2 regions of the Cocleimonas sp. KMM 6892 genome follow, and region 2 is predicted to be linked to the other one. Evidence: predicted binding sites of a transcription regulator. Region 2 holds the regulator's gene; the other holds the start of a gene.
The links. Region 2 encodes PhoB, which activates phosphate uptake and scavenging genes when phosphate is short. Its sites were predicted from a motif close to GNNTGTCATAAAACTGTCANAT; they were not measured.
Positions count from the first base shown of each region.

Region 1: a site for PhoB is predicted at 10,822-10,843, ahead of OO007_RS18315 (DUF945 family protein). Genes of this name have one in related genera too.

Region 1 covers NZ_JAPFBV010000008.1:11,460-28,037, reverse strand. Annotated here, with positions in the region: gene murJ (murein biosynthesis integral membrane protein MurJ) at 1-83, shown strand, start outside; gene OO007_RS18340 (hypothetical protein) at 169-1,479, opposite strand; gene OO007_RS18335 (DUF11 domain-containing protein) at 1,756-7,713, opposite strand; gene OO007_RS18330 (hypothetical protein) at 7,791-8,846, opposite strand; gene OO007_RS18325 (hypothetical protein) at 8,928-9,431, opposite strand; gene OO007_RS18320 (hypothetical protein) at 9,443-10,576, opposite strand; gene OO007_RS18315 (DUF945 family protein) at 10,888-12,249, shown strand; gene OO007_RS18310 (hypothetical protein) at 12,427-13,683, shown strand; gene rlmD (23S rRNA (uracil(1939)-C(5))-methyltransferase RlmD) at 13,871-15,220, shown strand; gene OO007_RS18300 (hypothetical protein) at 15,311-15,751, shown strand; gene OO007_RS18295 (DUF58 domain-containing protein) at 15,973-16,578, opposite strand, start outside.
Region 2 covers NZ_JAPFBV010000001.1:333,585-350,162, forward strand. Annotated here, with positions in the region: gene OO007_RS01535 (Ig-like domain-containing protein) at 1-1,153, opposite strand, end outside; gene OO007_RS01540 (CHASE2 domain-containing protein) at 1,482-3,632, shown strand; gene OO007_RS01545 (PQQ-dependent sugar dehydrogenase) at 3,740-4,828, opposite strand; gene hisB (imidazoleglycerol-phosphate dehydratase HisB) at 5,180-5,773, shown strand; gene hisH (imidazole glycerol phosphate synthase subunit HisH) at 5,939-6,580, shown strand; gene hisA (1-(5-phosphoribosyl)-5-[(5-phosphoribosylamino)methylideneamino]imidazole-4-carboxamide isomerase) at 6,581-7,327, shown strand; gene hisF (imidazole glycerol phosphate synthase subunit HisF) at 7,329-8,102, shown strand; gene OO007_RS01570 (phosphoribosyl-ATP diphosphatase) at 8,112-8,453, shown strand; gene tatA (Sec-independent protein translocase subunit TatA) at 8,540-8,791, shown strand; gene tatB (Sec-independent protein translocase protein TatB) at 8,834-9,169, shown strand; gene tatC (twin-arginine translocase subunit TatC) at 9,175-10,485, shown strand; gene OO007_RS01590 (LysE/ArgO family amino acid transporter) at 11,147-11,767, shown strand; gene OO007_RS01595 (substrate-binding domain-containing protein) at 11,886-12,932, opposite strand; gene phoB (phosphate regulon transcriptional regulator PhoB) at 13,132-13,824, opposite strand; gene OO007_RS01605 (PhoX family protein) at 14,011-16,026, opposite strand; gene phoR (phosphate regulon sensor histidine kinase PhoR) at 16,294-16,578, opposite strand, start outside.

The sequences.
Region 1 (16,578 bases), on a different contig from region 2:
TAGGCTTGGTGGTTGCCGCAATGGCGAGTTATTTCGGTACACTTTTCGTATTAGGTGTTAGAAAAAACACCATAATGATGTAATTTAATCAGGCGTAATTTTTATAAAAAGTGCCTGAAAGTAGGGGGGTGACTAATAGCGGTTACTATCGATATACTTATTTTACTCTTACTCTACTCTTACTCTAAACAGTAGTTGAAATGAAGGATCACCCGCTACAGTCGTTCCCAGAAATTGACCGGTTGTAGATACACGAATATGGGTGACATTGGCATCTACGCCATCTGCATCTGGTGTTGGTGTATAGGTATAATTGCTGCCCCCATTATTGGAAAAGCTAAGATTGTCCGATGCACTTGATAAACCTGCATAGTTGTAACTGAGTCCACTGGGTGGAGATCCATCAACAAAGCGGATTGGACCTGTACTAACCCCGGAAATGTCATCGACGTATAAAGCGGTATTGGCGGGTATGGCATCAGTTACCACAATTGAATTGAGATCAGCGACGCCGATACCAGCATTTGTTGCTTCTATTGCGTATTGTTTTAAGGCACCTGGAATGGTTTTTGGGTTGCTTGTACCATTTATGGGGTCAGATATTGTCAGGGCACTTTTTCGTAAGCTGATGCTTGGATCTGACAACACAGCACAATTTGCAGCATCTGACAGATTGCTGTAATTAAAACTACCAGACTGAATATTTGTTCTAAATATCTCATTAGCAGCGTTGTTTGTAGACCCAGGCGTATCGGCAATCGCAGATATCTTTGAAAAATTTGAGCCAATATACCAACTGCCACAAGAAAATAGAAATGTGCTTACTGAACCACTACCCGTTGACACATTAAAAGAGTTTGTTGGGTAGGGACTTGGTATGTCTCCATAGGTAAAACCATGAAACAAATTGCCACTCGCATCTCTGGATTGTGCGGAATCTCCACCATTTCGCATGGCAATTGTAGAATAATTCGGCGTAGCCGCAGTGCTGCAACTAGAATAGCCTGCATCGGACGAGCTTGGAGGCCCTGCACAGGTTTTTAAGCAGCTTCCTTCAGCAGGAAATATATAAACACCATCTCCATTTGAATCAGTGGCGTCGTCACTTGGTATATTTGCATTGGTATCATCACCATTATAGACAACGATAATAGACCCCGGGGTTATTGCGTTTAAGCCAGAACAATTGGCGGGATCAGTTTGCGAATCAAATCGAATGTATCCGGATGAGATACCAACGCCAGTAATGCTTCCTCCCCAATCACCATTGTTATCATCTACTATCCATTGATCAATATTGACCGGAGAAGTAGGGTTTGCAGAGTCACCAACAACCATAAATTCATAGAATTCTTTTGCGCCACTTATCCCATTTGAAGCTTCATTCACAATCAGCCCAGCAGCCATTAACTCATTTGCGAGAATGCTAAACAGTATGCCTAGTAATGTGGGGATAAAGCGTAAAAAAGTTTTTAACATCAGCGGTATGAATCTTTAAATGTAAATACTATGTAGCCATAGAGTTGTTATTATGTTGGCGATAATACTTTCGTGGTAATGTTGATTATTTCTCTTGTATGCAATTATTTTATATTAATTGCACACGCTTTGTTGGTTTTTCTGGATACTTGGTACAGACTTATTGACAGTTTTATCATTGTTTTACCCGTTTTTATTAACTCTACGTCGTAAATAAAAAAAGGGCTTAAAGGTGGGGGGTGCCTAGATGTTTTTTCCAATGAATCAGGGTATGGATTACTCAGCTTCTAGCATGATTTCTTTGTTTGCTTTTTGATCTGCTTGTTTTTCATCTTTTCTGTGAGAACGTGGTTTATTGAGATTGAGTGAATCTTGATTAAATTTATATCTAAAGTCGACATAGGGGCCTTTTCGTTTGAAGTTACTTTCGTCAAAATCTTCATCATCAAAACCTTCGAAATTGTAACCTGCTTCAATCCAGGTATTTTTTGCAGGAGTGACACCGACTGATACACCGGCTACTGTTTCCATGGTATTGCTTTTCCAGTCATGCAAGTAACCTGCATGGGCTCCGATATCCCAGCGTTTGTTGATGTCTTTACGTAATTCAACTGTAGCTGTATCAACCGTTGTGCTGTATTTAACTCCGCTGTTTTCATCTTTTACATGTTTGATGCCATGATGAATGCTGAATTGCAGTTTTCTTTTCGCATCCTTATTAAGAATTTTATTGAAATGCATATTGTGCACGATCTTTCGTGTATCGGTATCTGATGATGAAAACTCACTGCTTTCATCTATAGAATTTTCCTTTTCACTAATTAAATCTAAGCGACTGAAGAATACAAAACTCTCATCTTTCGGATGCCATGCAGACCCTAAGCTGAGTTTGATATTTTGCTCTGCATCTCCTTCGGTACTGTCTTGATCGTAGTAGGAGAATTTAGCACTGAGGTGTTTGCCATCATCAAGGTGACGAATAACACTGGCCAGTAAATTCACCTTGTCGTAAACCTTACCATTACGGTATTCAGCACGAGATGTCCAACTCCAGACTTCTTCGTTTGCACCTAAACCTACAGAGAACGCTGTATAGTCATCACTGTCTGTTCCTTGAATGGTCGTTTCATCGGTATTGAAGAATTTTTGATCACCTACTGTAACTGCACGATCAATACTAAAATCAGCGCTGATTTTATCCGTCAGTTTAAGTTTTTGACTAAGCCCTAAGGTAGCGTAATTACGTTGGCCTTCTGCCGTACGTTCTTGTGTGTAAGTTGTTTTACCTTTGGCATCTTTCCACAGGTCTTTATACACCCCTACGCGGTTGTTATGCGTTGTAACAATGCCATTGTCTGTGGTTTCATTCTCAGCAAAGACGGTGAATCCCTGTTGCAGTTTCACATCCACACCAACAACAAAACGGTCAGGGCTTAATTCGCTACCATCATCAGAAGAGAAGTTCTTTTCCAAGTCAGTACGAAGCGTAATTTTATCATTTTTGGTTGTGTATCTGCCGCCTAAGATAATGGTATTCGTGGTGATTTTTTCATGGGTACTGACGTCAGAAGTAGTCGTGATATCATCACTAACATCACTACTGCCAAGATTTTCTTGTGTATGGCGCAAACCGGCATTTAATTCGATATTTTTATATCGATGCTCTATACCTACTTGCGCTAATTTGCGTTTGTTATCGTTCTCAATATTGTTTTCATACAATAGCTGAGAGGTTAATCTTGTCTTGTCATTCAAACGATAAGTGACTTCTGCGCCTATTTTTTCAGTGCCACTTTCACTGGTTTGTGAGCTTATGCCAAAATCTTCATCATGCTTTTTTGCATAAAGACGGGCTTCCATTTGCTCCACTTCTTTTTCCAGTTCGATAATCATCGCCTGTCTTTTTTCGAAGTCGCTTTCAGTCGTTTTCGATTCAGCCACTTCGATATGTAATTTAGTATCTTTAGTGATGTTGTAGGTAGCATCAGCCGCAACTAACTGATCAGCTTTTCCATTGGTATTTTCTTCATAAATAATACTTGCGCCTGTTTCAAGCTTATCGTTGAAAGACTTCATGGATGCGCGTCCACCAGCCACTATGGTTTTGTTGGTGTCTTCTTCGGAATCATAATCAATGACGATAATGTTAGGATTGAAATTACTGTCTCTGCTTGCAATAGGAGATTTAAAGAATAGGGTGCCAGCATCGTAGTCAATACTATAGTCTTGATAACGAGTCAGTTGTTTCGTCTCAACGATACGGTCTGAGTGAAAACGATCTCGCGTTTCAATTTTAATCGACTCACTGTTTGGGATGATGTTTTCACTTAAGCGGTAAAGACCAGAAGTTCCATCACCTTGAATTTCATCTTGTTGATGGTTGTTGCTGGTTTCACTGATAAAGCCTTTAACATTGAAGCGCTGCCCACGGTATTCTGTTTTGATACCATTTAATACGCGTTCATAGCTGGCTAATTCGGTCACAGTCATGGCTGTTTGATAGTCACCAAAAAGCGCATAGAAGTTATCTTTTTCTATCTTAAGATATAGTTTACGTGAGCTTGGAGCATCGTATTGACTGCTGCTATTGTCAGCATAAATTGAATACCATTCATCAGGGTCGATATTACCCGCTAATTGACTGCCAACTTCATTCTCTGCTTTATGCGAATCGTACGCTGCGGTTAATAAGTATTTTCCTTTAATCTGACCTTTAGCAAAGAAAGCAAAGCGTCCACGCTTATAGAACTCATCTGATTTACCCAGACTATCGAGTGTTTGCATATTTCCGGTGATTGTTTTGTGTGCCAGCGTGCCTTCAGCGATACCGACTAAAATCCAGTCACGTAACTGTGGTTTCAACCAGGCACTAATGGTTTTAGATTGAGACTCTGTAAAGTTGACAGTAAATCTCACTTCACCTGATTGAGTCGTCGGGTTGAGCTCTACTCTTGCAATCCCATCTTCTTCAACAATGTATTTATAACTACCCGATAATGACTCATTGATATTCAGTCTATCTTGGTCAGCTTCGTTTAACGTCTTAATTTGGTAGTTACTGTTGTCTAGTGTTAAATAGCCATGCGTATTTGCGCGCATAGGGTAGCCATCTTCATCTTTTATGCGTAAAGCGATGACAGGTGTGGTTTTACCATCAGCTACTAATATAGACTCTTCTGGTAAGTATTCGGCAGAAGCAGGTATGCCAGAAAAGTGAATGTTTCTTGATTCTTTGGCAACGACTTTTCCTGACTTGTCCTTGGCAATCACAAGTAATGCATTGTTTTTTATGCGTGTATCAATATCGATACCTAACCAGCGACTAATTTTGACGGTGCGCGCTTTATTGCTGTCACTGCCATCATAGTTGAGTGCACTAATTTTCTTTCCATTTAGGAACACTTCAATTTTTTCCTGAGGTGAGCTTTTGATGAAAACTTTAATAGATGCAACATCTGGTACATGGTTGTTTCTAGGCCAGAGGATTTCAAAACCAGGTTCTGCTGATTTTAAGTAATTAGCACCAAAAAGCGTTATTGGATTTGCGCCTTTCTTTTTAGCTTTAGGCGATACAGGGCTGCCAACTTCAGTAGATTCTTTTGCATCAAGACCTTCTTTAACATGAAAATTAACCTGCCATAATGACCCAGCAGTTAAATCAACAAATTGTGATTTTGCATCTCCCGCATGACGCGTATTGTCTTCACACAGTAGAGGAGTGTAACCCTTTGGTAATGAATCTGTGTCTAGTTGTAATACATGACTACCAGGAAGAACCCCTTCCATGTGCCAAAAGCCGTCTTTATCGGTAAGGACGCTGCGTCCTGTTTCTAAGTAAATTCTGGCATCTTTCAAAACTTTTGGTACATATTTGTTTTTCGATGAATGCGTATCACAACCGATATAGACTCGTCCGGTCAAAATGTTTTTAATACGCATCAAGTCGTCATCAATTTCAATACTTGCGTATGCCGTATTTGATGTTAAGCCTCCACTGGAAAGGACTGCGGTATTGGTTGCTTTTCCGGTTTGTACGCCTGCGGTGATTTTTGTTATGTATTCAATCGTTGCAGTACTGCCAGCTGTTAAATTATTAACGCTAAATAATAATTTACGTCCGTTTGCGCTCACTCCCTCTGTTATTTTTTCTCCATTCAGGTATGCCGTGTTTGAAACGTAGCGAAATCCAAGTGGCAGTAAGTCATTCACTTTTATATTAGATAAATTGAATCCAGTGGTGTTTTGGAAATCCAGAGTATATTTGACTAATTCACCAATTGACGCGGAGCTTTTATCTACAGTCTTAGACAGTGAAAGCTTTGTATCAGGGACCACTAAAGCCGCAGTTGCACTTGTGTCTGTTTTATCATCCTGATCCAGATAAGAAACGCTGATCTTAACGCCATCTGCAATTGTTAAAACGCCATTTTGTTTTTGAGTAGATGCTGCCGTGGTTAAAACAGCCCCTCTGAAAATTCCAGAGTCGGTGCTTGTTTCCGTGAGTAATAGAATTTCAGTATCGTTGGTACCGGGAATAGTTACTGTGACTATAATGGTTTCGAGCTTATCCGGATCAACATTTTGGTCTTTATCGATTACTTCAATGATAACCGGTTCTGAAACAGAATAATCTTTCGCATCAATTATAGGCTGCGGATTTGGTAGACTGATAACTGTTCCATTAGGCAACGTAATCTGACTGATTGCTTGCCAGTTTTTACCACCATTTTGATCAGCGTTATACGCACTCGAGGGGATATTTTCGATATTGCCCGCTTCATTAATTTTTAAGAAATTTATGGTTGATGGAGTACGTACTTTGACACTAGCAGTCGCTATATCTGAAGTCCCAAAAGTACTGTTTGCCTGAACCTGATTGACTACATCACCACTCTCAGAAGCATCACTGATTAACACTTTATAACTCAGTGTCATAGTGCTACCTATAGCAAGTGAATCAACATTGATGGATAAATTATTACCACTATAAGAAATCTCAGAATCTGAGAGTGCTTGACCATCTAATGTAAAACTATTTGATTGATAAATGAAACCATTAGGGAGGGTATCTTTTACAATCAAATTGCTTAAATCGTGCAGTGCTGGGTTTCTCACAACAACGTCGTAAGTGACAATATCTCCAACGTATACATTTTCTTCGCTGCTTGTTTTCGTGATTTGTATAGAATCATTAACAACAGTCACTAATGCTTTACTGGTATTAGAGTTAGCATCTGTATCAGATGAAGTCGCTGTCACTGAGTTTTCCAAATCTCTAGAAGTGACTTCATCAGTAACAGTGGTTTCATAGGTAACTGTCCATTCACTATTAGATGACATGCTCCCTAAATTAAAATGTAAACCTTCTGAAGTATCTGCTGTTATAGCGTTATTGTTTAATGTTGCAGACCCGACTTTATACGCCAAACCGACAGGCAAGATATCTGTGAGTGTGACACTGGGTATGTTTTTGGAATTTGGATTTTTTATGTTTATTGCGTAGACAATACTATCACCGACCTTAGCGGTGTTAATGTTCGCTTTCTTCTCTATCTCTAAAGGCACGGTGGGTATTACTGGTACTACGATAACTTGCTCATAAATAGTAACTGTGGCCTGTGCAGGCGAAGATTCAGTGGTGTCTGAGCTTGCAATTGCCTGATTTATCGCTGAACCCAAAGGAGCAGTCGTTGTGACCTTAGCTTTATAGGTGATAGTCCAGACTGCGTTTGCAGGCATATCCCCCAAACTAAAAGTAATATCATTATCGTTTAGTGATATGTCACTAGTATTTATGCTTGAGTTGTTAAGTTTAGCGCTAGCTTGCTGGTATTCTAAACCTGTTGGTAATAAATCCTCAATGGATAGATTGGCCTGAATTGCATTAGCATTATTAGTAACAATTAAACTGTAATCTATGATTTGACCAACAATGGCTCGACTGATATTGGATTTTTTCTGTAGTGTAATTCCGGTAGCAACAACAATATTATCGGTTGTAAATTGCACGCTACTCGATTTGTTTTTATCGATACCGTTTATAGAATAATTAGCCGTGGCTGTATTAGTAATTAACGTTTCAGCAGTCGCGGATGAATGAAATGTTATCGATATCAATAACAGGAAGATTGAGAATATAGTGCCCACAGAGCTACCCAAGGAAGACTTAGAAGTAATTCTGTTTCTCTGAAGCTTGCGCTTGAAGCTAGACGCTATATTGCTGATGTGCCGCATATTTTTTACTTATTTTTATTAGAATGACCACACTAATCTGTGATGAGATTAGTGTGGTTTCTATAAAATAGGCTGGCTTATTTTACAGTTGCAATAATGGTAAGTGTTTGAACAGACGCTGAGCCCGATCCACCCGGTAAAGTGAAGGCACTTGTAGTAACTGTTCCGCCTGATTCGCTACACGTTACTGCTGCAGTTGCATCACCCGTTGAAGAGCAACTTACGAATTGAAGCCCATTGGTAGAAGCGGTTGCACCACCTACAGCACCAGTACCAACAGGTAAAATATCAGAAATGATAAGTCCTGCGGCATCTGCAGCACCATCAGCGTTTGTTACTTCAATAGTGTACTCAATCGTAGCACCAGGAATACGCTTTGGGTTTGTTGTTCCATTAAATGGGTCTTCGGTTACTTCCGATGTTTTCTTAACAGTAATATCTGCAGTGTTAACGACGTAAGTATTAATCGCAGAGTGCGCAGCGTTTCTGTTTCCCGCTGCTCCTGTTCCAGCTATAGCCTCGTCAGTTGCGGTACCAATGTCATCTGCAAATACTGTATCAACTTGATCAGCTGTATCTGCAACTGTTGTTTCTGTGACACCATCAACTACTGCAAGTAAGTCAATATCCGAGGTTGCACCATTAACGACTACACCACCACTGGCGGGGATATCACAGTTTACCGTCACACTTGCTGTACCGTCCGCAGCAATTGAAACTGGTAGTGATGCAGGAGCAGCAACGGAACAAGCTGAAGTATCAAAGATATCACCTGTTACTTGTGAAGGAGTTAAGTTGAAATTTTCTGTACTGTTGCCTTCATTAGTTACGGTGAAAGTAATAGATTGTGCAGATGTGCCTGGAACCACATTGACATTAGAGCCAGGTGTTACAGACAAGTCGATTTTTTTATCCACTTTGAACGTTGTCGCTGTTCCAGCACCAACACCCGCAATGCTATTACCAGTTTCTGAGCTTTCAATCGGTGTTTGAGCGGTGCCACCGACGTTATAACTAATAGAAGCAGTATTATTGATGTCTGTATCTGCCGCAGTACCTGCTGCATAAATGGGGTGTGTAACAGCGGATAAAACTGCCACACTAATTAAACTTGAGATTATTTTCATTTTCATTGTATTTCTCTATTAAGGTTTGTGGTTTGTATTTAAAAGATCACATATTTTTTTTAATATTTGTCTATGTAAGATCAGGGTTTATAGCAGGCGAACTCTGAATGCTACTGCCTGTTGAACATTAGGCGCTAAATTTCCATTGTATCGCCATTGGATATGGGTGTAGTCCGAAGGTCTTGCTGGAACAATCTTTCCCGTTTTATCGCGAACTTTTAGCGTGCCTGCTTTCCCATAGTGTTTTCCACCATCAACAGAAAATACGATGTTTGTATTTTTGCCCTGGGCAGAATTTGGAAGGTAAACCGTGTGTTTCGGAATCGGGTTTACGATATTGATGTTATTAGCTGGTTGATTGCCAATATTTTGAAAATACGTATTGTATTGCACTAATTCTCCAGGAAGAATTTTAGTGGCAGGAACAAATTTATAGGCTTTTTGCCCATTATTATTCACAACAATCATTTTTTGCGCTTTAGACGTAACTTTGAGATGTCCTTGCTGTGCGGCAAATGATTGAGTCGACAGTAATAAAAGAGAAGCAATAACGCCTACTGCTATTTTTTTTATTTTTATATACCTATTCATTGTGTATTCCTTTAATTAATGGTGTAAGTAAGTTGAATTTCCTGGGTGCTACCCGCAGTAATATTTCCGAGTTTAATGGTCGCGGTATTCGCAATTGAAATACCAAAATCTGTATTGTCGGCAACATCATTAGCGTCACTCTGACTTGTACTATTCAAAATTATGCTTGAAGGCTTATACGTCATATTCGCTGGAGTAGGGTCAGTAATCTCTACATTATTGATAGAGCCCGTACCGCTAGAAGTAACAAGTATTTTGTACGTCACTTCTGTGCCAGATGTTTTCGTTGTGCCGCCATTGGTATCTAAAAAGTTAACGATACTTTTATCGATAGATAGAGTAGGAGGCGTAGCAGAGACTGAAACGAGATACGTTCTGCGGGCTGAATGACTTGCATCGCGATTTGCATCATCGGTTCCCTGGTCATCAGCAAAAACGGTTTCTATATTTTCAGCTGTATCTACACCGCTGGTTTCAGTAGTTACGGAATCATCAGAATTTTTAACAGCCTGAGCTGTAAGTGATATTAATGAGGTATCTCCAGAGCTTAATAGAGAGCCTCCAGAAACCACCGGAATATCACAAGTTACCGCAATGCTTGCCTGTTGGTCAGGACCTAAAAGGATGTTACCCGTCGTTGGTATTACAACGCCCGGTAAGGGTGTGCCGCTTATTGCAGTCACTTCATAACTACAGTTTGCTGGATCAAAATCATCGCTGACAACTGCAGCTTCAGGCGTTAATGCGAACTCCTGAGAATCGTTACCTTCGTTGGTTAAGGTAAACGTAACTTCTGATTGAGTTTCACCAGGTACGACATTTGCGTCGTTATTTCCTGTTACAGTGAGATCTATTTTACGGTCTACTCTGAACATCGTGGGTGAGCCGTTGCCTACACCGGGATTACTGTTTCCAACAGGGGTACTCTCTATGGGAGATTGGTCTTCCCCAGCTATTTCATAGGTTACAGTGGCGATGTTTTGTATTTCTGTGCCAGCGTTAACACCTTGCGCTATTGCCATACTAGGAGAGCCTAGATAAAGCAGGCACACAGCAGCAGCTATGACAGTTTTAGTGTGTATAACTGTATGAGCTATTTTCTCTATGATGCTATTAGAGGCAAATGTATGTGGTGTTTGTGGCATAATTTTTATTTTTATTACTGTTGATCTTTTACATCGATCTTTAACTATGTTTTTATCCTGATTTTGTTTCTAAATTATTTTTATTATTTAAAGTAATACTCTAATGACTCAAAATAAAAGTATTGTATCTTTCCAATACTAACAAATTGCGGATGAATCTAAACTTAATAGAGTTATGTAAAAATAGAATTAAATCATTTTAATACAGTAACTTAAGTGGGATAAAATGACGCATTTTTGTCAGTTTGTGACACTTTTTTATCGTAACTTAATTATTTCATAACAAAACATAAGAGTAGAAATATCTATCAATGAGAAAACTATTATCCATTTTGGTGATGATCTGCTTATCAACTTTTTTACTATGGGCAGTGATGAGTTGGTACCTGGGAGTTCAGGCAGAAAAAGACTTTCGTCAGGTACTGGAAATTCAAACGGATAAGTTAGGCGAAAAGCCCTTTCGTTTAGAGTTGCTCGACTATAAAAAACACCTTCTCGGGTCATCAGCTTCAGTACGTGTAAGTTCCGATATACCGTTGCTGGACGATTGGTTGGGTGATTTTGTGCTAACGCTGAAATCCCTGAATGGACCGTTATTCATAACCAAGAAGGGGGTCGATTACGGCGTCTCTCGTTGGTATATTCGAATCGACCCAAAAAGTTTTTCTGCAGAGTCTAAGGAAAATATTCAGAATATTTTCCCCAATGATTTGCCCACTGGTGTTGTGATAATAGGGTTTGATAAGGAATCAAGTTTCGAATCCTTGTTTAACGCTGAGTGGTTAGATGCAAAGTTAACGGCTATTTATAATCTGAGTACCTTGTCTTATCGCGGCTCATTGGAACTTTCCCGATTAGATTACGCTTCACCTATTATTCAGTTAAGTGCTGATAATGGTTTGATGAATTTTCAATATCTAGATAAGTTATCAGATTCAAATGTGAATGATACAAATAATCTGTCAATTAAAACGTCAATAGAATCAGTAGATGCGGGTGTATCGTATAAAAACGCATCGATACAGATACCCCAATTGCGCATTAATTCTCAACGTTTATCTGAATCCATCCTTACTGATTTTAAAGGTCATAGCCAAATAACCTTTAAAGACGATGTGATCGATACTTTTCTTACATTGAATTTCACACGCTTAAATAAAACAAGCACAGAAAATAGTGATGATTTACCTATTGATCAGTTACAGATAACGGCTCAGAGTTCCGGAATTCAGCAAGCAAGCTTTCTACAGGTGATGGAATCCAAAGCAGAATTAGATAACCTGCAAATGCAAACGCAATGGGAACTGCAGGAAAATGGCGAACTGCCTGAAGGTCAGGATAAAATCTGGCAATTACAAAATCAGATACATCGCCTACAACAACAATACCCTGTGAGTTTTTATAAGGCTCTTTTCTCATCCAAAAATGAGCTAAATATGAATAACCCAAAGATTGAAATTCAGGCCTCGAATTCTAGTGGAGTATCCACACTAATTGGGCATTTAAAACCTTCAGAAAATTCGGGTGAATCTACGCGTTTTTCATATTTGCTGGAAGCAGAGTCGAAAGTCACGCTAGACGATCTACTTTATACGTATATTTCTAAACGCACCGCTATACGAAAAAAACAGTTTTCATTAATGTACAAACAGAACAAGTTATTGATGCAGTAGAGCTTTCTACTCAATATTGCTATACTGCCGTTTGCAATTTAATACCGTCTTTTAAAGCCGAATAATAAAAAAGCCTCTGTAAGTGGGGGGGTGTAAAAAAGAATTTTTTTAACGGTAAAAAAGAGAATTAAATTGCTTTGTTTTAAAGCTGGGCTGTTTATTTATTAGGGGATAAAAATGCGCTTTTTTCAGTTTACTTTTTTAAAGTACACGCTTGTTTTGTTAATGCTATTAATGGCTAAATCGGCTTCTGCAGAAGTATGGAAGTCCGGAAACAATTACTGGAATGATAGTTGGGAATTGAAGTATCAGGAATGGGTGAGCACTCAATGGAAACCTGATTTCTTTATGAGCAAGATCAGACCACAATACGATCGTATTCCTCACGATTGTGCTGATGCCATCTATTTAATGCGTGCGGTATTTGCCTACGAAAATAAACTGCCATTCAAAATCCATTATCTGGGTAAGAAGAATAAGTACATCAGCAATACCATGACAAACTGGGATAAATTACCAGAAGATCAACGCTTCAGAGCGTTTGCACAATTTATGAATGATCGTGTAGGTACGCGTAGTCTGCCACATGATTCTTTCCCGATTGAATTAGCACAGATCAAAGCAGGGGATTTATACGTAGAACCGGGCACGCATTCTTATGCCATGACGGGTATTACCGATACAGGCGTAACAGCGATCATGAGCTCAACCACACCTGCCTCTCCGAAGAATATGATTCAGTTGTATTCATTTCCCTTCTTCATTCCACATGATGCGGTTGGTATGAGCGATGGGTACCGTCGATTTAAATGGCCAAGAAATATCGCTAAACCTATTCAGCAACAACCCGGTTATAGTAATGAGCAGTATCAAATTGCTCAGAAAGTTGGGCTTGAGTACATCCCTTTTACTGATGTGATCTCTAAAAAATTACAACGTAGAGAAGAGCCACTCGAAGAGAAAACCATGCGTTTAATGCATAGCCTGTGTTCTTTTGCGAAAGAGCGCGTGAATTATGTCAATGATGGTATTGCATATATTCAGCGACTGAAAGATCAAGGAAAGCGCAGTTGTATGACAGCGTCTGAATATGATTATTATTCAACGCCTTCTAGAGATAAACGTTTGTATCGTTTCTTCACCGAGATTCATAAAATTGCCTATTCAGGTGGAGAACTTGAAGAAGATAAGGTTAATGCACAGGTATTGGCCCGATCAATTTTTCACCCCGAACTGCCTGATGGACTGTTAGAGGAATTGGACGAGTTTTGTGGTCTGGCGATTTATCCCAATGATTCAGTAAAACATATTAATCTGCGTCAACTTTGGGAAGCGATGGAAGCAGGCAAGGTTTCGTCAGATCCTCATGCGCCTTTTGATAACCGTTGGGGTTTATCTGATAGCAACTTTGTGGGATCATGCCCGACTTTTTAATCCGAACTATAATTCCGAACCTAAATTCCGAGCTATAATTAAGCTATACAGTAATTAACGGTTCCTAAATCAATAAAATGCCACCCCCCCACTTATGGGCACTTTTTTTGTTGCTATCTGTTTATTTGAAATAGTTAGTAATCAAAAAAGCCTCTAAAGTGGGGGGGTGTCGTTTGGACAATCACAAATGGCACGCAGACGCACTAGAAAACAACGCTTACCTCAAGATCCTGTAGAAGCAGAAATCGAATCACTCAGTCACGAAGGACGTGGCGTCGCACATATCGACGGAAAAGCCGTATTTGTTAGTGGTGCGTTGCCGGGTGAAAAGGTCACGTTTATTTATACCTCGAAAAATCGTAGTCATGATGAAGGTAAAATAGAAGAAGTCTTAACGGCTTCACCCGATCGTGTCGAGCCTAAATGTGAACACTATGAAATTTGTGGGGGGTGTTCGTTACAGCACCTTAGTTCAGAAGCTCAAATAAAATACAAACAGCAATCCATGCTTGATGGTCTTAAGCACCTCGGTAAAGTAGAGCCTGCAGAAGTCTTTGAACCGATGACGGGAGACTCATGGGGGTATCGACGTAAAGCACGTTTGGGCGTCAAGTTCGTCTACAAAAAAGATAAAGTACTGGTTGGCTTTCGCGAAAGACATGGTGGCTTCTTAGCAGATATAAACAGCTGTGTGGTATTGCATGAATCGGTTGGCTTGAAGCTAGAAGATTTCCAGAAGTTGATCTATCAGATGGATTCGCGTGATTCAACGCCACAGATTGAAGTAGCTGTGGGTGATGAAGATACGGCATTGATCATCCGTCATCTAAAACCTTTATCGGATCAAGACACACAACTTTGGATTGGTTTTGCTCAAGAGCATAATTTCCAGCTCTATCTTCAGCCTAAAGGCCCGGATACCGTGCATTTAATCTGGCCTGAAGCAGGGCAGAATCCAGGTTTGTATTACGAGCATAAGGCATTTGATACCAAAGTAGCCTTTGGTCCTCAGGACTTTTTTCAGGTCAATAGCAGCATCAACACACAAATGGTGCCGCGTGCGGTTGAACTATTGAAACTCACAGGCTCAGAACGTGTTCTGGATCTTTTCTGTGGTTTGGGTAACTTTACTCTGCCTATTGCAAGAAATGCGGCGCAGGTGACGGGTGTAGAAGGTGATTTGGTCATGGTTAAGCGTGCGCGTGAAACAGCTAAGGCTAATGGCATCGATAATACCGAGTATTTTGCCTGTAATTTAATGGGTACAGAATTAGAGTTAAAAAGTGAGCCATGGCTGAAAAAACAATACGATTGCATTCTGCTGGATCCACCGCGTTCTGGCGCTAAAGAAATTATTGAGTACTTTGGTAAGTTAAAAGCGAAACGTATTGTCTATGTATCTTGTCATCCTGCAACTTTGGCACGCGATGCCGGCGAATTGGTGCATACGCATGGCTACAAGCTCGTGGGGGCAGGTGTGATGGATATGTTCCCGCAGACTGCCCATGTAGAATCTATAGCGGTGTTTGAGCGATAAACACCGTTTTTATATACATTTAACGCTGAAAAAAAAGCCCCTTATCTGAAATTATTAGGCACTAAATAGTATTCTGCTAATCTCAAGTTTATGACTTACACACAACGAATTCGTTATCGCTTGAAACAACAGAAGTTTAAAGAAGTTTCTTCAGGCAAAGGTGTAGTTGAGTATTTCCTGATTGATGAGTACGGCAATGAACGTTCGGTTTCTGCTATGGCTAAACTCAATTGGCGTAAGCAACTACATTCTGTGAAACCCATTCATCACCGTGAGTTACCCTTGGTGCAGGCGTTAGCAAAAGCATCCATTAATGAGACTATCGAAGTAGACTTTACTGAATTCAATAAAAAGTTTAAGCGTGGTTCTATTCGTAGCAAAAAAATGTCGGTGCCAACTGTAAAAGTCGCGAGTAAGAATCAAATTACCAATATGGGATCTGTCATTGATCACAAAGGTCGATTGATGCAGCTAGTGGCATATTCGGTTGCTGCTTTTGTGGTAATACTGATGTTGTCTCAAATGCTTTAATGTTTTTTAATTAATCATTAGTTAAGCACAAGCTAAGCACATGCCAAACAACACTAAATAATCCATCTGTTTGCCAGATTCATAACATTTAATAAATCCATAAAGATAGCAAAAAAAGCCTCCAAAGTAGGGGGGTGGGTTTTAGTTTAGGCATTTATCATACATGTCTAATTTATCATCCTTGTCTAATTCATACTTAAGCTAAAAACGATATGATTCCCTTATAACGTACCGCTACTTTTTATCGATAAATACGCATTAATTAAATCCACTGTGAGCTTATCAGGACTGACGTCCATGGCTCGAATGCCGTTGTTTACTAATTCTTCAAAGGTACTCTTGCGTTGCTGCAAATAATGGTGCGCCGCTGAGTTGTCCAGCGCGTCGTTTAAATCTTCAATCGGTTTATCTAACATATCGGCAATACTCGATTCACGAAGGCTGGCGAGTAATACCAGATGGCGCTTTTTCAAAATGCTTATCGCGGGCAGCAGATCATCGCCATCTTCATCTCGGGTGTTGGTTAAAATAATCACCAAGGCACGTTTTTTATGACGAATTAATAAGTCCGTTGCCGCTTTACTGTAATCAGGGGATGAAGTGCTGGGTTGAAGATCATACACCGTGTTAAGGATTTGCTGCACATTGTGTTGTCCTTTGCGTGGACTAAACCAGCGTTGATCTTCTCCCGAAAATGTCATTAAACCGACAGCATCACCTTGTCGCAGAGCCACATAGGAAAGCAGTAATAAAGCGTTTAAGGTGTGATCGAAATGCGAAAGATCATCATCTTTAGCCATCATGCGGTGACCACAATCCAGCATGAA
Region 2 (16,578 bases):
TCGGTGGTTTTTTAACAATAACTTTCACGACGCCTGTATGCGTCAGTTTTGCCTCATCAGTCACGACTAAAGCATAAAGCAATGCGATCTCTTGATTTGGCGCGGCTAAAACTTCTGCCTCGCTTGGTACTGTAATGGTTGGACTTGAGTCAAATCTATCACTGACAGGAACAGGGTATTGCGTTTGCTGATCGACTCGAAACCAGGTGAAATTGATTATGTTACCGCTATCGTGACTACCGCTACCATCAAGAACAATTGTCTCGCCGGGTGATGCAAATAATTCGGCAGGCACATTTGCTACAGGACGCGAAGCCAATGGAAAATCGCGAGGCAAGCTACTAACAGATACAACATCGATTGCCTGCTTTTCCTGTAAACGCTTTGCGTATTTTTTTGCATGGGCGATGGGGTTATCTCTAATTACCGCTTGCATGCGCAAGAACCACTGATCACTTTCAGCAGACAAGTTTCCGTCATCGGAAAAATCATCGCCTATCTCATCAATCATCGATTGTGGATCAACGTCATGTGTACGGGCAACTTCCATTAGTGCACCTGACAATAAAAGCAACATGGCACTATTGCTTTCGTCATCAGAACTAGAAAAATCCAAAGAATGAATTTGCTCTATTCCAAATACCTTCACAAGCTCGTCATTCGCCTGCTTGTGTGATTGGTTAAAACTTTTACCTTCTGCCATTAACTTCTGAGTTCTCTGGGCTTGCCAGTGTGTAAGCATATTGACTGAATTTAAGTTTGATTCATTATCGGTACTTTGAGTGATTGCTGTTAATGAAATCGGAGTTTCTGACTCTGTCCCTGAAGATTCATCAAAGACTTTTCCTTTGGCCTGCAAATAAAGGTTCACAGGCGCAATTGTGCCCCACTCAGCCGGAAGTTCGAAGGTAAACTCACCATTATTAGCGCTTACCTTTGCAGAGATCGTATCACCTGTCGGCTGACCGAAAGAATCCAGTCTGGATATTTCAACTGGCGTATTGATCGAGAATGGACCTTTTTGGGCGACCCCCGTTGCTATCTTTGTCGCCTGTTGAATAGTGTTTGAAGAGGAAGAGGAAGACGTTGAAGAGCCGCCTCCGCAAGATGACAATAGCGATACAACAAACGATAGCATTAGCAGCTTAATCATTTTTGAGCAGCTAATACAGATTCCTTTCACAACTCCCTCTCAATACGTTTGTTATATTCCATCACAATAAACTATAGTCCAAATTATAATTGTTGGTAATTTCAGTGTTTTCCATCACACTGGCAGCATAAAAACGCAACTGCTTTCCACACTGACTTACTGATGCTAACCTGTTGATAATAGAAAAAAGGGTAATTTTTCACATTTTAGGGTTAATTCACTATTATTTAGTTAACTACTTCTTTGTCATATAATTTTCGAGGGTAATAAGCTGTTTAGTAAACATAAACAATCTCTACTACCCATCATTACAGGTATCGTTTTAACCATACTTGCTGCTCTTTTTTATTTGAGCGACGATCCAACAAGTATAGATATACAACAAAGACTCGAAGCGATTCCCTACGACATCCGCCTAAAGCTCAGCACTCCTATTGAAATAACAGAACTTCCGCCGATAATCATTATCGACATTGACGAAGCGAGCATAAAAAAAGACGGGCGTTGGCCCTGGGAAAGAAAAAAAATAGGCACACTGGTCAATAAACTGCATGAGAACAATGTTGCAGTTATCGCAATGGATGTCGTGCAATCAGAGAAAGAACAAAACCCTCTAGAAAAAGTAAAGATTGCATTAAATCAAACAGGTGAAGAACTACCTGACTGGTATTTAAAGATAGAAAACAACCTCAATGGGGATAGCTTTTTTGCCGACAGCATTAAAGATAAGGAAGTCGTTTTAGGCTATCCATTTCACAGAAAACTGGTGACTCAATCGGGAAAATTGGCTAGTTCTGCCATAGTAAGCGACATTGAAAATACGGAAAAACTCACGGCGATTCACATGCTCGGGTATACCGCAAACCTGAATGAGTTTACTAACAATTCTGCCGGAAGTGGTTTTTTCAGCATTGCCCCTGATAGAGATGGAACCATTCGAAGAGCCCCGGTAGTGGCTGTCTACAACAACCAGATTTACCCTTCTTTAGCCTTGGAAACTGCACGCATTTATTTGCTGGAAGATGAAATAAAACTTCATACTGATTTTGTAGGAAGCGCCCAAACGATCACCCATTTAAGCATGGGAAAAATGGTTATCAAAACGGATGCTCAAGGGCAGATTCTCATCCCTTATCTAGGCAAACAAAAACATTTCCCGTATATCCCTGCAAGCGAGATCTTGCATAGCAAGAAACCATTTCCCGAGTTAGAAAATGCAATCGCTTTGGTAGGTACATCTGCTGTTGGTTTGTCAGATCTGCGCCCTACCCCAGTTCAAGCTAGCTTTCCGGGGGTGGAGATTCAAGCAAATATTCTTCATGGTTTATTACATCCGGAAAACATTACTTATGTGCCAGATTGGGCAGCTGGGGCAACGGTCATGACACTTGCTGTATTGAGTTTATTCATGGCGCTGTTTTATCCATTGCTACAACCCATGGGCTTAGTTATTTCAGGCACAGCACTCGTCTTCGTCATGTTTGGGTTTAATTACTGGATGTGGTCTTCTCATCACATCAATTTACCGTTGATTATTCCCCTACTCACCGTAATGGCGGTTTCATCGATTCATGTTATCTACGATTTGATCAAAGAAAACAAAGGTCGGCGACGCATTCACGATATGTTTGGCCAATATGTACCGTTAGAACACATCAATAAGTTGATCGAGTTCCCGCATGCGGTAAATACCGATGGCGAAAAAAGAGAAATGACCGTGCTTTTTTCTGATATCAGAGACTTCACTGCACTGTCAGAACCGTTAACAACACGACAATTGAAAACTTTTCTCAATCAATACCTAACCCCTATTACTGAAATCATCTTTAATAACCAGGGCACAATTGATAAATACGTGGGTGACATGGTGATGGCATTTTGGGGAGCGCCTATTTACCACCCTCAGCATGCTACCAAAGCGGTTATTGCGGCTATGGAAATGCAGCAGAAAATCAAAAAAATGCAGAAAACATTTAAGGACATGGGAATCAATAATATCGCCGCAGGCATTGGTATTCACACGGGCGAGATGAATGTGGGAGACATGGGGTCGGACTATCGAAGAGCTTATACCGTGTTAGGAGATGCGGTTAATTTAGGATCACGCCTCGAAGGATTAACCAAATACTATGGCGTTGGGATTTTAGTCAGCGAAGAGACAAAACTACAATGCCCTGATATTGTTTTCCGCTACATAGATAACGTTAGGGTAAAAGGCAAACAGGATTCTATTAAAATCTACGAACCTCTGAAAACGCTAAACCAGTTAACTGAGTTACAGAAAACCCAACTAGAAACTCATGAGCAAACCTTTGCTGAGTTTTTATCAGGAAAGTGGGAAGCAGCCCATGCAGGCTTTCGCCAATTATATGAAACCTCAAACGATCCGCTGTATCGGGTTTATCTGGAAAGAACCGAAGCCATCCTGAAAGAACAACCTACTGACTGGGACCCTATTCATAATCATACTGAAAAGTAATATAAAAAAAGTGCCTATAAGTAGGGGGGTGCCTAAGATGATTTAGTTAGATTAGTAAGCTTAAGCATTTCAATCAAACACCCTGTACTCTCCACATAGCATTCAATTTATTGAGCGTATGAAACGCGATAAATAGCACCAGCCCTATCATCTGATATCAATAACGAACCATCTTTTAGCACAAGCACATAAGCTGGTCTGCCCCAGGCTTTTTGACCCTGCAGCCAGCCTGTTACAAATGGCTCATATTTGGTGATTATTTCATCTTCATCACTGCCTGTAAGGGTTGCCATCATGACCTTGTAGCCCGATTTTTTACTGCGATTCCATGAACCGTGTTCCGCGACAAACAACCTGTTTTTATAAGCTTTAGGAAATTGCTTGCCAGTATAAAAAGCAATACCCAATGGCGCTACATGTGCACCCAATGCCTGAATAGGTGACGTAAACGCTCGACACGATAAATCATTGAATTCAGGATCTGCAATCGTTCCACCGTGACAATAAGGGAAACCAAAGTGCTCCTGAAATTCATCAACACGGTTGATCTCATCAGGGGGAATATCATCGCCCATCAAGTCTCTGCCGTTATCACTCAACCATAATTTTTTTGATACGGGGTGCCAGGTAAAACCTACGGTATTACGAATACCTCTCGCCTCTACGCGTTCATCCGTACCATCGGCTTTCATACTGCGAATCACGGCGTAATCTTTCTTCAAGCACACATTACACGGCGCACCAATGGCCATATATAAGCGGCCATCCGGACCGAAATCCATATATCGCCAACCGTGGTGAGTTTCAGAGGGTAAATCATCACGGATTAAAGTAGGAATAGGCGGGTTATCTAATCGAGCCTCAATATCATCCATTCGAAATAGTTTATCTACAGCACCTATGTAGAGAGCTTTGTCTCGAAACGCTAAACCGTTCGGCATGTTTAGATCTTCAGCAATAATATAGCGTTTATTATTCTTAATCGCGTACACGACACCTTCGCTTCTTGTGCCCACAAACAAGGTGCCATTAGCACCCAAAACCATGGTTCTCGCATTCGGCACATCACTTTCAAATAACTCTATCTTGAAACCAGCGGGGACTTTTAACAAATCAAGATTGGATTTAGCCGCAGCAAATTGATGGATCAAAAGAGCCATTGCAAACAACACAGATTTAACGATTAAACTATTCATAGTTTTACACCCCCCCACTTATAGGGCTTTTTTTAATTGTTTGATTCGAAAACATCGTTATTAATATTCAAACTGCATAGAACAAAAGCAAAAACAATACAAACACTTAAACACGCCATGGATAATTGCATTATTCAAAAATATCCCCAGTATCTATTTAGCGCCAATTTTAACGTGAAAGTTCAGTTTTATGCGAACAAACCGCTTTAAACGAGCAAGTAGAACAATGAGTATTTAAACTATTTTATAGGGCACCCCCCTACTTTGGGGCCTATTTCTTTCTATTTCTACAGGTTACATCGCGTCACAATATGGTATTATCCGCCACCTAAACAACCGAAAATGATAAACATGACCGAACGTACAGCCACTATCACACGTGATACTTTTGAAACACAGATTACCGTCAATATAAATTTAGACGGCACGGGAAAAGCGCGCTTCAAAACCGAAGTCCCCTTCCTTGAACACATGATGCACCAGATAGCGCTGCACGGCATGATCGATATTGAAATCGAAGCTAATGGTGATCTGCACATAGATGCGCATCACACGGTTGAAGATATCGGCATTTCACTGGGTCAGGCTTTTGCAAAAGCGATTGGTGATAAAAAAGGCATTCGTCGTTACGGTCACGCCTATGTGCCACTCGATGAGTCATTATCTCGCGTAGTGATTGATTTTTCTGGTCGCCCTCATTTGGAAGATACCGTCGATTACAAACGCCCGATGCTAGGAAATTTCGATACCGATCTATTCCACGAGTTTTTCCAGGGCTTTGTGAACCACGCTTTAGTCAGCTTACACCTGGATAATATCCGCGGCCGTAACGCACACCATATTGCTGAAACTATATTCAAAGCATTTGGACGCGCATTACGTATGGCTGTTGAAAGAGATGAGCGTTCTGCGAACGCAATACCATCAACGAAAGGTTCTCTGTAACCTAATAAATTACTTTTGATGCTTTCCAAAAATAAAAATCAGCTGCCCGAATTGTTTTTTAGATTTATTCAAGGACAAGGCGGAGACGCGCAGTTTACAAATGTAAACGAGCATCGACAACGCAGTTATTGGATGAATATAAAAGACAAGGCGGGTAGTTGAGAGATGATTGCAGTAATAGATTACAGCATGGGCAATTTACACTCCGTGCACAAAGCCCTTCAACACGTTACCAATGAAACGGTTGAGATAACATCTTCTCCTGATGTTATCAACAAAGCGGATCACATCGTATTCCCTGGTCAGGGTGCTGCTCGCGATTGCATGAGTGAATTACACAAGCGTGAACTCGTCGATGTGGTTAAACAAGTCGCTATTAGCAAACCTTTTCTAGGTGTTTGCATGGGCATGCAAGTGCTGATGGAGCATAGTTCAGAAGGCGGTGGGGTCGATTGCATTGGTCTTTATGAAGGCAAAGTTTTGTACTTTAAAGACCACATTGGCGCGACTGACGAGAATGGTGAGCGACTAAAAATTCCACAAATGGGCTGGAATAAAGTCTCGCATACTCAACAACATCCACTGTGGAATGGCATCAAAGAAAACTCTCGTTTTTACTTTGTGCATAGCTACTTTATTGCGCCAGAAGATAAATCCATTATCGCTGGTGAGACCGATTACGGTATTACCTATCCATCTGCTATTGCAAAAGACAATGTCTTTGCAATTCAGGCACATCCTGAAAAAAGTGCAGATGATGGCTTACAACTTTTGAAAAACTTTACCCAATGGGATGGAAACGTTTAGATGTTATTACTACCTGCGATTGATCTTAAAGACGGGCAATGCGTACGCCTAAAACAAGGCCGCATGGAAGATACCACCGTATTCTCTGACAGCCCTGTTGATACAGCTACACGCTGGGTTGAAGCTGGCGCAAAACGTTTACACCTGGTTGATCTGAATGGTGCTTTTGATGGCGTACCGGTAAACAATTCTGCTGTCGAAGCAATTGCGAAGAAATTCCCTGATTTGCCGATTCAAATCGGAGGCGGCATTCGTGATGCTAAAACGGTTCAGGCCTATCTTGATGCCGGAGTTACTTACTGCATTATTGGTACTAAAGCGGTTGAAGACCCTGAATTTGTAAAAGACCTTTGCAAGCAATTCCCTGGGCATATTATTGTCGGTATCGATGCTAAAAATGGCATGGTAGCAACAGATGGTTGGGATAAAGTTTCTACTGTTTCAGCGATTGATCTTGCCAAACAGTTCGAAGAAGCCGGAGTAGTGGCAATCGTTTACACTGACATCTCACGCGATGGCATGATGACTGGCGTCAACGTCGAAGCCACGAAAGAACTCGCTGAAAGCATCAATATTCCTGTTATCGCTTCTGGTGGCGTTACCAATATGGACGATATTATCGCACTGTGTAATGTCGAAGCTTCAGGAATCACAGGTACAATTCTTGGTCGTTCGATCTACGAAGGTACGATCGACCTTGCCAAAGCGCATGAGTTTGTCGACACATTTGCTGAGAGAATGGCATAAGATGGGATTAGCAAAACGCATTATCCCTTGTCTCGACGTTGATAATGGACGCGTCGTGAAAGGTGTTAACTTCGTCGATATCCGCGATGCGGGTGATCCGGTTGAAGTTGCCGCACGCTATAATCGCGAAGGCGCAGATGAAATCACTTTTCTGGATATAACTGCAAGCTCTGATGATCGTGAAACCACGGTCCACATGGTTGAAGCGATCGCATCCGAAGTGTTTATACCTCTGACTGTTGGTGGTGGTATTCGCAAACTGGAAGATGTTCGCACAATGCTCAACGCCGGCGCGGATAAAGTAGCAATCAACACCGCTGCCATTCACAACCCAGAATTAGTAAAACAAGCCGCTGAATACTATGGCTCTCAATGCATTGTTGTTGCCATTGATGCCAAAAAAGTCAGCAAAGAAGGCGAACCAGATAAGTGGGATATATTCACCCACGGTGGCCGCAACGACACAGGTATCGATGCCGTTGAATGGGCAAAAAAAATGGCAGACTATGGTGCTGGCGAACTGCTTGTCACCAGCATGGATAAAGATGGCACAAAATCAGGTTTTAACCTACCTTTAACAAAAGCGATCGTAGATGCTGTTAATATCCCTGTTATCGCTTCTGGCGGTGTAGGTAATCTTCAGCATTTAGCCGATGGCGTGACCATCGCTGGCGCTGATGCAGTTTTAGCGGCAAGTATTTTTCACTTTAATGAATACACCGTTGGTGAAGCCAAACAATTTATGCAGGATCAAGGCATTGAAATGCGCATTTAAGGACATATTATGGATAAGAGTATGAGTAATAATACGCTTAGAGACGTTGCAGATGTTCTTGAGGCTCGCAAATCGGCTGAACCTGACAGTTCATACGTAGCAAAATTGTATGACAAAGGATTGGATGCGATTCTTAAAAAGGTAGGCGAAGAAGCGACGGAAGTCGTGATGGCTGCCAAAGATACTGAAAACGGCAAAAGCCCAGATAAAATAGTCTACGAAGTTGCTGACTTATGGTTTCATACCCTAGTATTATTAGCACAACAAAATTTACACCCAGATGACGTGTTAAAAGAATTAGAACGTCGATTTGGAACATCTGGTCTAGTCGAAAAAGCAAGTCGACAGTAAACGCACCAGATAAAAGCATTAAATTAAAAGTCTCTAACTTAGAGATGTTAGCGGTACATTAAAGAATCACAGAAGAGAGGAATAGTATGTTATACGGATTTGGATTAGGCGGAATTAGCCCATGGTCACTATTAATTATCTTAGTAATCGTAGTGGTTATCTTCGGCACAAAGCGCCTACGCAATGCGGGTGGTGATTTAGGCGGAGCGGTTAAAAACTTCAAAGACTCTATGAAAAGTGGCGCAGATAGCGTGAATGCCAAGAAAGAATCGATTGAAGATGCTGCTGACGATGTTATCGACGCGACTTCAAAAGTTAAAGACACCACTAAGTCATAAGTTTTTCACAATTTTAGACTAACCCCTTTCGAGTAGTTTTTAATGTTTGATTCTGGCTTTCTGGAAATGCTTGTCATTGGCGTGATTGCACTGCTAGTGGTAGGCCCTGAACGATTACCCGGCCTTGCTTCAAAGGTAGGTAAATTTGTTGGTAAAATGAAGGCATTTATTGCGAATACACGCGAAGATATCGAAAAAGAAATTCGCGCAGATGAAATGCAATCCATGCTTGCCCAACAGAAAGAAGAAATCAGTGAATTACGAGACATGATGAAAAACACCAGCAACGAAGTTTCTAGTGAAGTTAATGAGGCTGCGGAAATGCTCGGTGATAGCATCAATGAAGCCGAAAAAGCTTCCTCAACAAGTAGTAAATAGACAGTATGAGCGATAGTAAAACTTCGGCCAGTGAACTGCCAGCAACCGCTACGGGTGGTTTTCTTTCTCATCTTATCGAAATGCGAGACCGCCTACTAAGAGCGGTTATCGTTATCTTTGTTGCCTTTGTTTGTCTATTTCCCTTCGCTAAAAATATCTATAACTGGCTAGCAGCTCCACTGGTTGATCAAGGCCAGGAAATGTTAATCATTGGCCCTGTCGCGCCATTTCTTATTCCCATGAAGCTAACCTTAATGGTGGCTTTTTTAATTGCCCTGCCTTACCTGTTTTACCAGCTATGGTCGTTTGTTGCGCCAGGCTTGTATAAGCACGAGAAACGCTTAATTTATCCACTGATTGCTTCGAGTATTTTCCTCTTCTATCTCGGCATAGCTTTTGTATATTACATTCTGCTACCGATGATGTTTAAGATCATTCCGCAATTTGCACCTGAAGTAGCCGTCTTTAGCCCGGATATCGCGCAGTATCTCGATTTTACCATCATGATGTTTATGGCATTTGGCTTTGGTTTTGAAATGCCAATCGCCACGATATTACTGATTAGCACGGGTATGACGACCGCTGAAGATTTAAAGAAAAAGCGCCCGTATGTCATCGTTGGTGCTTTTGTTGTTGGCATGTTGTTAACGCCTCCTGATGTAATCTCGCAAATTATGTTAGCCATTCCAATGTGGTTATTGTTTGAATTGGGCATCATTTTTAGCGGCTTCTTTAAAACACGAATCGAAGAAGCGAGCGAAGCCAAAGATAACATCAATGCTGAAAAAGAGGCTGCCGAGAAAACTGCCGCTTCTGCAGCAGCAGGCACCGCCGCTATTAGTGCGGATAAACTCTGGGAAGATGATGATAATTATTATGAAGAGTTTGATGAAGACGATTCTGACAACACTATTCATAATGATGAAAATAATGAGACAGGGCTTAACGAATACACCGATGATGATGCTTTCGATATGTCCAGCCCATCTGATGCTGTAGACGAGTCTAAAGAGACTGATAATAAAGATAACGAAGATTCTCTGTCTGAAGGTAGTGGCGAAATAAGTGAGTCAGAAGAAGCTGAAAAATTCTATGGCACTGACGTGGTTGAAGATTTTGAAGAGCTTACCGACGACGAAATGGAAGCTGAACTGGATCGTATTGAAGCAGACGAAGATAACATTACTGATCAAAGCAGTGATGAAACTAATGATGACAAGACTGAAGATAATTCAGATACTGACATCGACGATACTGCTAAAGATGATACAAAAGAAAACGCTCCTACTAAAAAGGATGAAGACTCAAAAGATTAAGAATAATCTTTTGAGTGCTAAATAAATCTAATAAAAACAAAGCTTTGATAAATATCAAACCTCATCTTTAGACTGAATTACAATGAACTATTCAGTTTTTTCATGCTACTATTATTATACCTATGAATATTTAATGATAGTTTCATGAGTCGTGGAATAGCGGCCACAGCTTTCATCTATCCTTCTAAATATTTATAGTTTATTGTTTTTAAAGAATCACGAAGGGGAGCATCCTATGGCGTGTTTAATTAAAAACTTATTAGGGCTAACATCATTAAAAAACGATGATAATTGCGAAGTTCTACCGCCAATTGTTAGATCATTAGTTGGCAGTACGCTTTTTATCATTTTAATGGCAATAGCAAGTCACCTAATAAGAGTGTAATTGATAGACCACTAAAAAAGCCTGCAAATACTATGTTGTTTGTGGGCTTTTTTTCTTCCTGAGATAAGACTTTTCTAGGCCCCTCATCACTCTCATTTTTAGATAAGTCACCCCCCTACTTTGAGCGATATTTTTAAGGTGCTTTTTCCTGAAGAGCATCTTTTAAAATAACATTGTTACCCCACTGCACTCGTAAGTTAAACTACAAAGCTGTTTTACATACCTTGCTTAGCTCATCGAAAGATCTGCTCCCAGCCCACAAACACGATTTCAAATATGAGTATATTTTTTACAGGCTTGATCTTAGGTGCCAGCCTGATCATAGCTATAGGCGCCCAAAATGCTTACGTCCTTAAACAAGGGCTGATTAAGCGACACGTATTTATCATCTGCCTAATTTGCGCTTTATCGGATGCCATTTTAATAGTGATCGGTACAAGTGGATTAGGAAAGTTTGTGCATAACCACCCAGACTGGCTGAAGATCATTACCTGGTTGGGCGCGACCTATCTTATTATTTTTGGATTAATGAGCCTTCGCTCTGCGTTTAAAAGTGAAACACTAGAAATTGCGGCAGCAGATGGTAACTCACAAAACTTACGTAAAGTTGTGACTACCGTTTTAGCACTGACATTTTTAAACCCGCACGTCTATCTTGATACTGTGTTGCTCATTGGCAGCATTGCCTCACCTTATTCAAGCGAACAACGACTGTATTTTACCATTGGCGCAGTGTGCGCATCATTCATTTGGTTCTTTTCGTTAGGGTATGGAGCACGCTTACTAGCGCCCGTATTTGCTAAACCGAATGCATGGAAGTTTCTTAATATTCTTATCGGGTTAGTGATGTTCAGTATTGCCTACCAGTTAATCACCACCGACTTCGCCGTTATTTAAAAAAACGGCCCCTAAGTAGGGTGGTGGGTTTTGATATTTACTGTTTTACAAACAAAAAAAGAGCCCGCTAAGCGGGCTCTTTGATGTAACAAATACTACATTTTTGCATTTTAAAAGCTTACATTGATAATGCTTTTAAAGAAGTTGCAGCTGAAGAAAAAGATTTGCGCTCATCATCAGGCATTGGAATCATACCCTTTTCAGCCAAGTAGCCATCTTCACCCCAAGTGTTATCTGAAACGAATTCAGCAACAAACTCTTTGATACCCGGTACTTTACCCACATGGTCATTTTTGATGTACATGTAAAGTGGACGAGATACTGGGTATTCACCCGAAGCAATCGTGTCAAAGTTTAGTTCTTTACCGTCGATGCTTGAGCCTTGTACCTTGTCAGAGTTTTGATCAAGGAAGCTAAATCCAAATACACCCAACATATCAGGGCTAGCAACAAGCTTCTGTACGATTAAGTTATCGTTTTCGCCAGCTTCAACATACACACCATCTTCACGCACTGTGTGACAAATGTTCTTGTATTGTTTTTTGTCTGTCTTCTTAAGCGCTTTGATCCATGGAACAGTCTTACAACCACCTTCCATTGCAAGCTCAGCAAATGCATCGCGAGTTCCTGATGTTGGTGGTGGACCCATTACTTTAATGTCAGTTGCTGGTAATGATGGGAAAATCTGATTCCATTTAGTGTAAGTATTAGGGATCAATTTACCTGTGTAACCACCTTTTCCGTCAGTTTCAGGTACCTGCTTTGCTACTGCGAAGAAGATAGCCTGACGCGTTAACGCATACTTTGGAGAAGCTTTCGAATTAGCGATAGCAATACCATCGTACCCTACTTTAACTTCTGTTAGTTTAATGCCGTTATCTGCACATTTTTTGAATTCTGATTCTTTAATTCTTCTTGAAGCATTAGTGATATCTGGTGTATCGATACCGTTACCCTCACAGAAAAGCTTCATTCCGCCACCTGATCCTGTAGATTCGATTTTAGGTGTCTTGAATTTAGTCTTCTTACCAAACGTCTCTGCAACTACTGTAGAGAAAGGATAAACCGTAGAAGAACCTACGATTTCGATATGGTCGCGAGCCATTGCATTCGAGAATGAAAGGGTTGCTATTGCCGTTGCAACAACCAAGCTTACTTTTTTCATTTATTTTTGCTCCAAAGTTTTTATATAAAATCATTAATACAAGATTGGTAACAACGTGATTCATTGCTCACCAAAGCTGCGCAAATAATAGTTTTGGAATGTGACCGCTTTATTACAGAATTGTTAAGGTTTTATGACAATGCATCCAGCGCTTGTTAATTCTGGCTCATCTCTGGCTTAACTCTGACTAAGTTCTGATTCAGCGCTTATCACAGTGAAAACGATAACCAATGCCACGAACGGTTTGTATGGCGTTGTCATAACCTTCTATCGCCAGGGCTCGGCGTAATCTTAAAATATGGACATCCACAGTGCGCTCTTCAACATAAGGACTGCGACTCCAAACCTGATTCAATAGATTTTCCCGACTAAAAACACGATCTGGGTGTTCGATTAAAAATAACAACAGCCTGTATTCAGTTGGGCCTAAATCTAATGCCTCTCCCACTAACGAGACACGGTGTGACAATCTATCAATTTCTAGCTGGCCGACACGAATCACATCCTGCTCTTCAGCCTCTTGATTACTGCGTCTTAAAACGGCTTGAATTCTTGCTATCAGCTCTTTGGGAGAAAAAGGCTTGGTCACATAGTCATCAGCGCCCGCATTCAAGCCCGAAACTTTGTTCGCTTCCTCTGATTTTGCGGTAAGCATGATAATAGGAATTTGACAGGTTGAAACCTGACCTTTTAACGATCTGACTATATCGACACCTGATGCATCAGGCAGCATCCAGTCCATCAAGATCAGATCTGGATCATTGTTCTTTAACAGTAACCGTGTCTGAGAAGCGTCTTCTGCTTCTAATGTTTGAAAGCCTGCTTTTTTTAAAGCGAAGTCAAGCATCGATCGGATTGGCTTCTCATCTTCGACTAATAGTATTGTATTCATAGCCCTGCTGTTTTTATTCATTGACCTTGCTATTCAAGCACATCAATATTTCAGAACGATGACAAAAAACCTCTTGTGTAGAAATATCTGCAAATAAATGGATAAAAAAAGCCCCATTAATACGATCATTAATGAGGCTTAAATTCGCTGTTATTACAGCTTCAACATTTAGTGCTTGCCACTAATCTATACACCAATCTCGCCATTATCATCTTTCATAATAACGACAGTTGAGGCACGAGGGCGAACGCTAGTTCCTGCAGGCGTTTCCTCTGCCGCGTTTGTGCTATAAGGCCAATTACCCGGATGCTGAATATTCACAAAGAAATTCTTTTGATCAGGCGTCAAAGAAAGCCCTGTGACTTCACAATTATTCGGCCCAACAAAGAAACGTCTCAGCTCTGCTTGATTGCTTGCAGATAATACTTCCTGATTACCGTCCGCATCGACCAGTTTAGAGGGAACAACCGCTAGCATTTGATCGTTGGTATAACTAGTCACTTCGTCAGCACCGTTATCGGTTTGTACCCACATAATTCCGCGTGCATCAAAAGCCATACCATCTGGGCTCGCAAACTGATTGAATTCATCCAGCCCCGAAAGATTTGTTTCAGCATCTGCGTCTTCAGGTGATCCAAAGACAAAGATATCCCAATCAAACTCATTGCTACCCTCGACTTCATCCCAACGAATAATATGTCCGAACGCATTATTCAAACGTGGGTTTGCCGGGTTAGTCGTATCGGTTCGCTGCGTATTGTTGGTGAGTGTCAGGTAAACCGTGCCCGTTACTGGGTCTACTGCTGTCCACTCAGGACGATCCATTGGGGTTGCCCCAACTATATCTGCCGCACCAGCTGTATTAAGAATGATATCAGCCTGGCTGCTAAAGCTATTTGCCAATGTTTCGCTACCGTCGGCAGATGGAGTAGTTAATACCAAAGGTAACCACATTCCTTTTCCATCATCATCAAAACGCGCTACGTATAAAGTGCCAGAATCCATGTACTTAGCACCAACGTCCAAACGATCTGTTCTGTCAGCATCTGCAGGATCCCACATTGCAGTTGATTCAAATTTATACAGATACTCAAAACGTGAATCATGCCCGGAATAAAACACAATCGGCTTGCCAGCTTCTAACTTACCGTAAGCACAGCCTTCATGACGAAAACGTCCTAACGCGGTTCTTTTAACCGCTGTAGAATCTGGGTTATAAGGATCAATTTCTACGATATACCCGTAGCCATTTGCCTCATTTCTATAGTCTTCCAAGGCATTTGCGCCAGTTGGTGTTAGGTTAAATCGACTAAATTCACCTTGAACTTCATCTGCACTACCCGCTTGATCATGCCAGTTGTATCTGCCACTGGTTAAACTTGAAATACCAATTCGCTTCTGGTCTTCAGTCATGGTTGCTTCATCGGCAACAAAATAACCTGGCCAGTTTTCTTCACATGTTAAGTAAGTTCCCCAAGGTGTAGAACCGTTTCCACAGTTATTCAAAGTACCGCGTGTTTTGTTACCCGCCGTTGAAAAAGGTGTGATTAATGCCGCTGTCATCGCTAATGGACCAGAAATATCCATCTCAGTTGCTGCAGTAAAACGACGATTATGAGCGTCATCTTTAACCACTTGCCAGCCGTTATCCGTTAATTGAACACGCACTACCGTAACGCCATGTGCATTTATTTCTTTACGTACAAATTCCGAATCTCTAACCGCCCCGTCGTAGTGCAGCGCATTGCTATCAATATATTCATGATTGATACATAAAAGACCGTCTGTTGAACTGCCATCCAGAGGAAAGAATTGCATACCATCATGATGCATACCGAGTGAATTCGCCTGGTCTAAGGCGGTGTTAGTACCGTCACTCTTCCACTCAGAAGCGATGCTGTTTAGCGGCGTTCCCCATGGTGCTAACACCTGAGCGCTATAACCTAATGGCACCACAACAGCGTCTGTTTTAGATCCTGCGATAGATTTAAAACCTAATGAAAGAGATTCTGATGCTTCATCATCACTACTACTGCTGCTGTTACAACCCGCTAATCCAAAACTACTGAACAGACCTAAAGCAGCAAATGCAGCACCACCTTTAAGTACGTCACGTCTTGATAGCTTTTTTTCTAGCACGGATGAAAATGGCTCATTAGCGCTATGGTTATAACGCGTTGGGTCAAATGTTTCTTTACTCACAATTATTCCTTTTTGGTTTGATTTATAAAATGCCGTAGCAAGCCAGGGAATAGTAAGAAGATAATATGAAGGTTAAATTACAAAATGGTTAAGGTTTTATGAAATGCAGATTTTAATCGGATCTATATAAAACTAGAGAGAGAAATAAACAAGAAAGTCTGATGAATTAAATGAAAGGCAACGCTTATACATTTGCACCTCCCTAAATAGATATTAAAAAAAACGCCTATAAGTAGGGGGGTGCCTAATCAAAAAATTAACAAGGAATTAGTCGTCTACAACTCGACTGGCAGGGAAACACACAGAAAACGTTGAGCCTCTGCCCACTTCACTTTTGATATCCAGCTTGGCGCCATGTCGTTGGGCAATATGTTGAACAATTGCCAGACCTAAACCCGTGCCGCCTTTATCGCGAGAACGCCCTTTATCGACACGATAAAAACGCTCCGTTAAATGCATTAAATGCTCAGCCGGAATGCCTTGACCATCATCGACAACAGAGAGGCAGCCTTCGCCTTTTGCAGATTTCTTCCAAATCACTTTTACTTTGGT